3 regions of the Blautia hydrogenotrophica DSM 10507 genome follow, and region 2 is predicted to be linked to each of the others. Evidence: predicted binding sites of a transcription regulator. Region 2 holds the regulator's gene; each other region holds the start of a gene.
What was found. The regulator HrcA, encoded in region 2, represses chaperone genes, less so after heat shock. The targets are predictions, from matches to a motif close to TGTTAGCACTCNNNNNNNNNGAGTGCTAACA.
Positions count from the first base shown of each region.

Region 1: the regulator HrcA is predicted to act here: its motif matches at 1,753-1,783, upstream of BLHYD_RS02630 (Hsp20/alpha crystallin family protein).
Region 3: the regulator HrcA is predicted to act here: its motif matches at 1,754-1,784, upstream of BLHYD_RS01405 (Hsp20/alpha crystallin family protein).

Region 1 is NZ_CP136423.1:550,737-554,015, reverse strand. It holds gene BLHYD_RS02635 (helix-turn-helix domain-containing protein) at 1-954, shown strand, start outside; gene BLHYD_RS02630 (Hsp20/alpha crystallin family protein) at 1,170-1,619, opposite strand; gene BLHYD_RS02625 (3'-5' exonuclease) at 1,805-2,509, opposite strand; gene BLHYD_RS02620 (PhoH family protein) at 2,694-3,279, shown strand, end outside.
Region 2 is NZ_CP136423.1:2,585,060-2,588,338, reverse strand. It holds gene BLHYD_RS12370 (glycoside hydrolase domain-containing protein) at 1-148, shown strand, start outside; gene BLHYD_RS12365 (acyltransferase domain-containing protein) at 466-1,227, shown strand; gene hrcA (heat-inducible transcriptional repressor HrcA) at 1,583-2,620, shown strand; gene grpE (nucleotide exchange factor GrpE) at 2,636-3,279, shown strand, end outside.
Region 3 is NZ_CP136423.1:286,329-289,607, forward strand. It holds gene BLHYD_RS01390 (hypothetical protein) at 1-62, opposite strand, end outside; gene BLHYD_RS01395 (hypothetical protein) at 94-306, opposite strand; gene BLHYD_RS01400 (SGNH/GDSL hydrolase family protein) at 352-963, opposite strand; gene BLHYD_RS01405 (Hsp20/alpha crystallin family protein) at 1,207-1,635, opposite strand; gene BLHYD_RS01410 (prepilin peptidase) at 2,025-2,531, shown strand; gene BLHYD_RS01415 (P-loop NTPase family protein) at 2,528-3,279, shown strand, end outside.

The sequences.
Region 1 (3,279 bases), 1.6 Mb from region 2:
CAAAACTATGATATCTATCTGTTGGACAAGCCGGTATCTTTGAACTCAAAAGTCTATTTCCGGATCGTCCCCATGCATACCAAATGTACCGTGGAATTTTATCCGGGCCATCTCTCCCTGAATCAATATTTTTATTCCATTTCTTCGCAAAAAGACAGGCATTATGTACTGAACATTCCTAAAATCTACGTCGCTTTCTACCAGGAAAAAGAAAAAGGATTCTATTTTAAAGGGGAACATCACCCCTGTTGGGAATTGACTTATGTAGACACCGGGGAAATGTTCAGCGTCGTGGAAAAACAAAAGTTTCTGCTCCGTCAAGGTGATCTGGCCTTTTACGGGCCAAACCAGCACCACATACAGTACGCCGCAAAAAATTCTTCGGTGAATTTTTTCTCCATCGCCTTTGACATGGAATTAAAAAAACCTAGTCTTTTACAAAACCAGGTTTTCCATATTTCACACGCCCACGCTGCCTTACTAAACAGAATCATCTCCGAGTCCACAGTCTCCCAACTCTACTCTGAGGAGTTGATGATCTGTTACCTAAAAGAATTTTTGATTCTGCTGTTCCGCACCCTGCACAGCCAGTCCCAAACAAAGCCTCCTGACTCCCATTTAAAACAGAATCTTGAAAAAAACATCATCTGCGAGGTATGCAATTACGTAGAAGAAAACATTTTCTCCCCGGTTACAGTCTCTGACATCGCCCACCACGTCAATCTCAGTATGCCGTATCTCTCCGCCCTCTTCCATAAAAAAGAAGGTATCCGCCTAATTGAATACATTAACAACAAAAAACTTGAAAAAAGCAAAGAGATGATTCGAAGTGGCCAGTACACCATCACTCAAATCTCAGAGATGCTAGGCTATTCCTCCATCCACTACTTCTCCAGACTTTTTAAGTCTACCTATAGCATCTCCCCTTCCGAGTATGCCAAAGCGCTGCGCTGATGCCATTTGCTCTCATAGGCAAGAACATCCTGCTCCTCACATGTCTGCCATTGTCATCACAGTCTACTTAACCATTGCACCGCAGCATATCCTTTAACAGAAAAAGGGCTTATGCCGCGGCCACCTGCCGGGTTTATCGCCCAAAAAGCGCCTGACAAGGAAAATTCACTCCCTGTCAGGCGCTTTCTTCATCCTGTTATTCAATTCTGCCGCTATCATCCTTCAATGGCAATATAATTTTTCTTCTCCACTTCTTTTGCATCTTTCTTTGGAACGCTCAGGCGAAGAATTCCGTCTTCAAATTTCGCACGGATATCTTCCTGGTGAACCTGCTCGCCCACATAAAAGCTTCTGCTCATAGCGCCTGCATAACGCTCCCTGCGGATATACTTGCCCTCCTTATCTTTCTCATCCTTATCCAGCCCTTTTGAAGCTGAGATGGTGAGATATCCATTTTCCAATTTTGCGTTTATCTCGTCTTTCTTAAAGCCTGGCAAATCAATATCCACTTCATATCCGCTGTCTGTCTCTTTGACATCCGTTTTCATCATATTCTTTGCGTGCTTTCCATACAATGGGTTTTTCCCACCGAAAAAGTCTCTCTCAAACGGAAAATCCATCCAGTCATCAAATAAGTTCTCTCCAAAAATACTAGGCATCAACATAAGTCATATCTCCTTTCATATAACACATGAGTTTTATATTAGCACTGTCGGAGAAATCCGAGGTGTTGTTTCCGGAACTACCGGAAGATCTTTTTACTCTCTTCCTTTGTTCTATGTGTAATATAACACCTATTATTAGCACTGTCAATAGGCGAGTGCTAATTTCACAAATTATTCACATTTTACTAAAATATTCTTCCATTTAATATCCCATCGATCAGCCTAGACGCCTCATTTTTGGTGATACTATCCGGGTCAAAGGACAGACTTAGCCGTTTCTGCCGAATTAGTTTCGTCAAAAACTCCACCTGACGCTTGCTAGCAGGCAGGATTTTCTTCTGTTTATAGTATAATTCCATCGGCTGAAAAACCGCCGGCTCTTTTTCCTCAAAATAATGTGCCAGTGTCTGATACAGCTTTGCAGTAGCCAAGGCATCATGATAGGCTCTGTGAGCCGCTTTGTTCTCAATCTGATAATAGGCGCAGAGCCGTTCTAAGCTCTTGGATTCCAAATCACCGTGCACCTTTCTGGCAATCTTCAGCGTATCGATTCCCTGGCTGACGAAGTCCAGGCCGACCGCGAGAGCTCCCATCTTCATAAAACTATAGTCAAAAGCGACGTTGTGCCCTATCAAGATATCTTCCCGACAGAAATCCAGAAACTCCGGTATCACCTGCTCCCTGGACTGAGCATTTACCACCATCTCGTTTGTGATTCCCGTCAAGTCTGTAATTGTCTGGGATATTTCTTCCGTGGGCCTGATGAATTTCATAAACCTTTCCACCACTTTACCATTTCGTACTTTCAGTGCCCCAATCTCGATAATCTCGTTTTGTTCCGGGTCCAGACCCGTAGTCTCCACATCAAACGCCACATAAGATTTTAGCATACATTCGCTCCTTTACCTAACGACAAAATTTTCCATAATTTTCTAATCCTATAATAACCACTCGCCTTTCTCTGTGTAAAGAATAATTTTTCCAATAACTTACATTTCTTTTACCCTCACATGGTTTCCCCTTTACATCCAGAGTGTAAACTAAGTACAGAAACTGCACAAAGGAGGAACCAAAATGATAAAAACTTATGTCATAGACACCAGCGTCATCATCCAGTCTCCCGATGCGCTCACACGTTTCCAAGACAACGTCGTAGTCGTTCCCTTCGTCGTCCTTGAAAAGCTGGGCGCTCTGTCAGCAGTCACCAGCGAGCAGGGTATCAATGCCCGAAAGGCAATCCAAATGCTTGAGGCTTTCAGGTTGAGAGGTGATCTTCTCCAAGGGGTAAGCTTGGAAAGCGGTGGTATTCTCCGAGTCGAAAAAAACTATATCGACGTTGCTTTGCCAAAGGAACTTCCCGCAGAAAGTTCCGACAACCGAATCTTAAAGGTGTGCAAAGGATACCAGGAAGTGCCTGACTCCCAGAAACCTGTAATTTTAGTGACAAAAAGTATTACTCTTCGCCTCAAAGCTCAGATGCTGGGGATCCTCGCCGAAGACTACACCGCGGAACAGGTCACCGACTGGGCCAGTCCCTACACGGGACGCATGGAGGTCTACGTGCCCGAAGAGCAGTTCAAAGATTTCAAAAAGAAAGGAATCCCATTGAAGACTGTCTACACAGTCGATGGAAATGGAATCGTTCAAAAGCCTGAATTAT
Region 2 (3,279 bases):
GGCATGGACGATCTGGTATGTTGCATTTTATGGAACGAATGGTTCCGTAAAATGGGCTTATGACGCTTGGTGTGAAAAGCCTTTGGAGGATAATGCGCATCCCTATTTTGAGGTAGGAGATATGCTTCTTATTTATCCGGGAATGTAGACAGAAACAAGATGCTCTCCGAGATTTTTTATGATGTCTGAGGCTATTCGTGATATTAAAAAAGTACGCCAAATAAGGCGAAAATACCCGGAATTAGAGGAAAAAATCTACAATTTGATAAAAAGCGTCCATTCGTACTATGGACTAGGAAGAAGTAATGAAATCGGCACGGCGGGGGGAGAAGCGCAGACGAGGAGAGAAGGTCAGCTCTTGAAGAAGAGGTTAAGAGGCTGCACCGTTAGACAGCAAAACTGTCTGTTCAATGAGAGCTTTTAAAGGACGAAGGGAAAACAGACTATTGAGGGAGGAAAAACAGATTGGACAGAAAACAATTTATGGAGCAGATCGGGCTTCCAGAAAAAGCTCGTTCCTGTGTTTTAAAATACATGATGCCGGAATATGCGTACCAGAACTGGAGGAATATTTTTTATAAGAATGAGACAAGATTTTTCCAGGAGATAGAGAAAAGCAGGGAAAAAGAGTTTATGCTTTTGTATCTATATCTTCGGTTTGCAGAAGATTTATATCCGGCCTATAAAGGCGCAGGAATCCCAGATTGCGTTTACTATGATACATTTTCAGATCTTACAGTCTGGTCGGCGCATTGCTTCAAGAAAAAGTGTATCATTGGTCTTACAGAGGAGAAGTGGCTGAAACTTCATCTAAAAATGAAATTGTTTCGTTTGGGGCGCCTTCAATTTGAAAAAGACACAGCAGAAAAATCCATTCACATTCATATTCCAGAGGGAGGAACTCTCTCCCCCAAAGCCTGCGGTGAGTCCATTCAGCAGGCAAGGGGATTTTTTGGTGATAGCTATAAGCTGTTTGACTGTGAATCGTGGCTGTTATCTCCTGTACTGTTGGAATTGTTAAACGCAGAAAGCAATATTATCCGATTTCAGAAAAGGTTTCGGGTGCTTAGGGTGAATAAAAAAGTACGCCAGGCTGAGGAAAGGGTTTTTGGCGAAATTCGTGTCGATAAGCAGTTGTATCCGGAGAACACGGCACTTCAAAAGTCTCTGAAACGCTGTCTGCTAAATGGTAGGAATCCAGGTGTCGGATACGGAATTTTAATTTGAATTTTGTCGCCAGAATATCCCATGGCAGAGGTAAAGCAAGGTACTGCACGGCAATATCGTTATAAAAGCGTAACAGTTCAGCCAGCGCCATTTGTAAAACTGCACTACGTGCTTATCGTGACTGACGCCACTGTTTTACTCAGGAAAGGTACTCAGCTCATATAGATGTCTGCTTACAAAAATATACATGTATGTTTTATGTTCCCGTACACTGTATGACGGAACTGTTATACAAAAACTGTAATTTTTTTGGGGAATCTATTGACAAACGATAGTCGTAGTGCTATCTTAATCATAGATGTTAGCACTCCTTATAGTTGAGTGCTAATAAAAGTAAGACAGGAGGGACGGATTCTTGGATGAGAGATTGAGTGAGCGTAAACGGAAAATACTGCATGCAATCATTCAGAACTATCTGGAGAGCGGAGAGCCGGTGGGCTCGAGAACGATTTCCAAATACACGGATTTGAATCTAAGTTCCGCGACAATCCGTAACGAAATGTCTGATCTGGAAGAATTAGGCTACATTGTGCAGCCCCACACTTCCGCAGGCCGGATTCCTTCTGACAAGGGATATCGTCTGTATGTGGATGAACTGATGCGAGAGAAAGAAGATGAGATTTCAGAAATCCGTGAGCTGATGATAGAGCGAACGGATAAGATGGAGAAAGTGTTAAAGCAGGTGGTCAAGGTTTTGGCTTCCAATACTAATTATGCAACTTTGATCTCAGCTCCGCAGTGTACCAGCAATCGCCTGAAATTCATTCAGCTTTCCAGGGTCAGTGATTTGCAACTTTTGGCGGTGGTCGTAGCGGAAGGAAATCTGATTCGAAATAAGATCATCGAATTGGAAGAGAGAATGGACGATGAGACCATTTTGAAGCTGAATTTACTGCTAAATACAAATTTGAATGGCTTGCAGATTGCAGAGATCAATCTGGGACTGATTGCCAGGCTAAAGGAGCAGGCGGGAATTCATAGCGGTGTGGTTGCCACCGTGCTGGATGAAGTGGCCATGACCATACAACTGGAGGAGGAACCAGAGATCTACACTTCAGGGGCGACGAATATTTTTAAGTATCCTGAGCTGAGTGACAGTACCCGCGCCAGTGAGCTGATTTCAGCGTTTGAGGAAAAACAGCAGTTGGTGGAGCTTGTAAAAGATACCATGGGTACGGATGAAAATACAGGAATTCAGGTCTACATCGGTAATGAGACGCCGATTCAGACAATGAAAGATTGCAGTGTGGTGACTGCCACTTATCAGTTGGGAAATGGTCTTCAAGGCACGATTGGGATTATCGGACCCAAACGTATGGATTACGAAAATGTGGTAGATAGTTTGAAAACACTGAAAACCCAGTTGGACAATATATTCAAGAAAAAAACCTAGAAAGGCAGGAGTAAAATGTCAGAGGAGAAGAAAGTTCAGGAGGAAATGGAAAAACAGGAGACTGTGCAGGAAGAACCATCTGAGACTGAAGTAAATTCAGAGACAGAAGAAAAAGGCACAGACGATGTAGATACATCAAGCGATAGCGCTAAGACAGAAGAAGTCCAGGAAAATAAGGAAGCTTCTGAGAATGAGGCGCCTAAGGGAAAGACTTCTTTCTTTGGAAAAAAGAAAGAGAAAAAGGATAAAAAGGACCAACAGATTGCAGATTTGACAGATCGCTTGCAAAGGACTATGGCAGAATTTGACAATTTCCGCAAGAGGACAGAAAAGGAAAAGGCCAGTATGTACATCATCGGGGCGAAGGAGATTGTAGAAAAGATTCTTCCAGTGGTGGACAATTTTGAGAGAGGACTTGCGACAGCGCAGGAAGGAGATGCCTTTGCAGATGGTATGAAGATGATCTACAAACAGCTTATGACGACATTGGATGAGCTGGGAGTGAAGCCCATTGAGGCGGTTGGTCAGCCTTTCGATCCTAACTACCACAACGCGGTAATGCATGTGGAGGACGAGAGCTTAGGAGAAAATGTGGTGGCGGAGGAGTTGCAGAAAGGTTATACTTACAAAGATTTTGTCATTCGCCACAGCATGGTAAA
Region 3 (3,279 bases), 1.3 Mb from region 2:
CGGCATCCACTCAGGGCAAACACAGCCGAGCAGAATAGAGCTGAGAAAAGCTGCTTTTTCATAGGTACTCCTTTTGGATGCCAGGGGAGTAGTTTATTTGTCTTTTGGGTCTGGAACCGAAGACTCCTCGACACTCCTGGTCTCCGTCATTGGTGAAAATTGAAAAATATCTTGGTAAGTTTCCCACTCTTCTTTGTTAGAAGCAGGAGTGGGCATGAGACCGGTGCACTCCGTGCAGGCATTGGTCCCTAAAATGTCATCATCGTAAATACAATATTTATTAGTTTGAAATTTTTCTTCCTTCATCTGTTTTCACTCCTTTGGGAGTTAGTATGAAGGAATTCGAAAAAATTATGCTGGATTCTCAAAATATTTATAAAGTTTGGCCGCTATGATGCGATGACCGGACGGTGTCAGATGAATTCCGTCGATGGTCAGGGCAGAATAGCCCACCTGCTGTGCCAGGTCGTTAAGAGGACGATGAAGGGGAATAAAAGTAACACGGTATTCCTCACAGAGCTCCTGCATCACCTGAGACATGGCGTTTAAGGGTTCGAACCAATTATAGTATTCCGCTGGACGTGGAAAGACGAAAGGTTCTAGAAGGTAAAGGGAGGCGGATGTATACTGGGTAAGTCTTCGAAATAGCTTTAAAAGATTTAAGCGGAATTTCTGCAATTGATAGAATACAGATACCGAGGTGTTACACATCCACATACTGATATCATTGATTCCCACCAGCAAAGTCACTGCATCCGGGTCTCGTTTCAGGCAATCGGCGCTCAAATTTTCCAGCACACGATTTAAGGTAAAGCCGTTTACACCCCGGTTGACGGTTTTCCAGGCAGTTTTTTTCAGCAACATGTCATTTAGCTGACGGACGTATCCATACCCCAGTCCGTCGGGAGTAAACATTCGGTCGCAGTCGGTGAGACTGTCTCCAAGGCAAATCAGTTGTTTCATAGCAGCCTCCTTGAAAAATCTGTCAATACTGTATTAAGTGTAACTTTTTCTAGGAGAGAGTGCAAGAAGTTTTCAAAAAAAACCCCTCTGTGTACAAGAAATTCTGATACAAAAAGAGAGCCACTGCTCCCGGATGATTTCTCATCCGCTTAGCAATGGCTCCTTCTATTATCAGGTATACAAAGGCGAACAGCCCTAAGGGGAATTTTTGTTGTATATAGGCTGTTCGCCGCTAAAGGGGGGTTAATCTATCTGAATAAAGGTAGGTTTCTCTTCAATTTTCTTCGGGATTTCTTTGGGAATACAAATTTTCAGGATACCGTCTTTAAATCCGGCTTTGATGTCTTCCTGTTCTACCTGATCTCCGACGTAGAAGCTTCTCTTGCAGGTTCCGGCAAAACGTTCCCTTCGCAGATAACGACTGTTGTCGTCCGACGAGGCTTCTTCTGTCCGGGATGCAGTGATTGTCAGATAACCATCTTTTAGCTCTGCCTGAACATTTTCTTTTTGATACCCAGGCAGTTCGATGTCTAACATATAGTAGTCATTTTTTTCCTGAATATCCGTCTTCATCAGAGAAGTATCGCTCTGTTCATAGCTGTTGGTGAAAAATGGATCTTTAAATAATTCATCGAATAAATTGTAACCGTAATTTCTTCTGTTGAGCATCATAGTAATATCCTCCTTATTATAGAACAATTCCTCAATGTCTTTCCGGATCCCATTTAAAAAGAGATTGAAGAATTTGTTTTATCTGTTTTATTTGTTCTATGTGTAATATAATACGGATTATTAGCACTGTCAAGAGGTGAGTGCTAATTTCACAGAATGTTCACAAATTATTAGATTTTCTGTCTCTGTCAAGACTGGACAAATCAAAATTTAGAGTTTATAATACACTCACAAAGCAAATCTAATCGCTTTTGATACCGATCTGTCGTTTCAGACAAAATTTTCAATGTATTTTTATGAGAAGATTAAAAAAGAGAATTTATGGGGACTCTGTGCTATTGCGGGAGCTTTGACAGAGGCTGAATAGAAGGGAGGTGCTGTCCACGTATGTGCTGCAAAGAGCTATTGTATTATGCCTGGTAGCAGTGGCAGTCTGCATGGATTTGAAAAAGGAGAAGGTAAGTAATGAGTGGATTCTGTGCGGGTGGGCGGTTGGCTCATTCTGGCAAATCTGGTCAGGAGGCATCCGGGGACTCGCAGTGTTCTTTCTGGGTGCACTGCTTCCTTTGACAATCTTATTTTTACTTTATTATCTACGAATGCTGGGGGCGGCAGACCTAAAACTTTTGTCAGCCGTCGGAGGAATCATAGGACCAAAGAAAATTTTGGTCTGTATGCTTTATAGTTTTTTTCTGGGTGCCATTTTGGCATTTCTGCTTCTCGTTGCGCGCCGCAGCCTTGCGGAACGTCTGCGCTATTTTTTTCACTATTTATGGAACTTTATACGGACAAAAGAGTTTGCTCCCTATGGGCTTACAGGGAATAGACCGGAGAATATGCATTTTACGGTGCCTGTTTTTCTGGGGGTTCTCTTTTGGATAGGAGGGTACTATTGAAGAAAGCAATTTTTGCCGTGTGTGATCCTGAGAAGGAATATGCACATAACTTTATGGAGTATTTGAATCAGAAACAGTCGCATCCCTATGAAATCCAAGCGTTTTCTAGTGTGGACGTTTTGACAGAGTACGCGCAAAAGCACCACATTGAGATTCTCTTGATCTCGGACAAGGCCATGTGCCCTAGAGTGAGAGAATTAGATGTGGGAAAGCTGATGATTCTCTCTGAGGGAGTTCACAGTCCTCAGCTAGATCAATATCCCAGTGTATATAAGTACCAATCTTCCGACAATGTGATTCGGGAAGTGTTGAATTGTTACGGGGAGGAGACCGAGCTGACCGGTGAGAGGATTCAAAGGCCGCTGAAGGTATTGGGAGTCTACTCACCTTTGGGAAGAGTCCTGAAGACTTCTTTTGCTCTGACGCTTGGACAGATTCTTGCAAAACAGAAAGCGGTTCTCTATTTAAGCTTAGAGGAATATTCCGCTTTGAAGATTATGATGGACACAGAGTTTGAGAAAAATCTCAGTGATCTGCTTTACTACATTCGGCAGGGGTATACAAATTTTGCGCATCTTTTGGGTGGAATGGTTTTGACCTGCAATAATATGGATTATCTGCCGCCGGTACAGTTTTCTATGGATATACGAGGGACCAGTATGGAACAGTGGGAGAATCTGGTTCAGGCAATAGCCGTCTACAGCGCCTATGAGGTTTTGATTGTGGATGTGGGAAATGGATTAGAAGA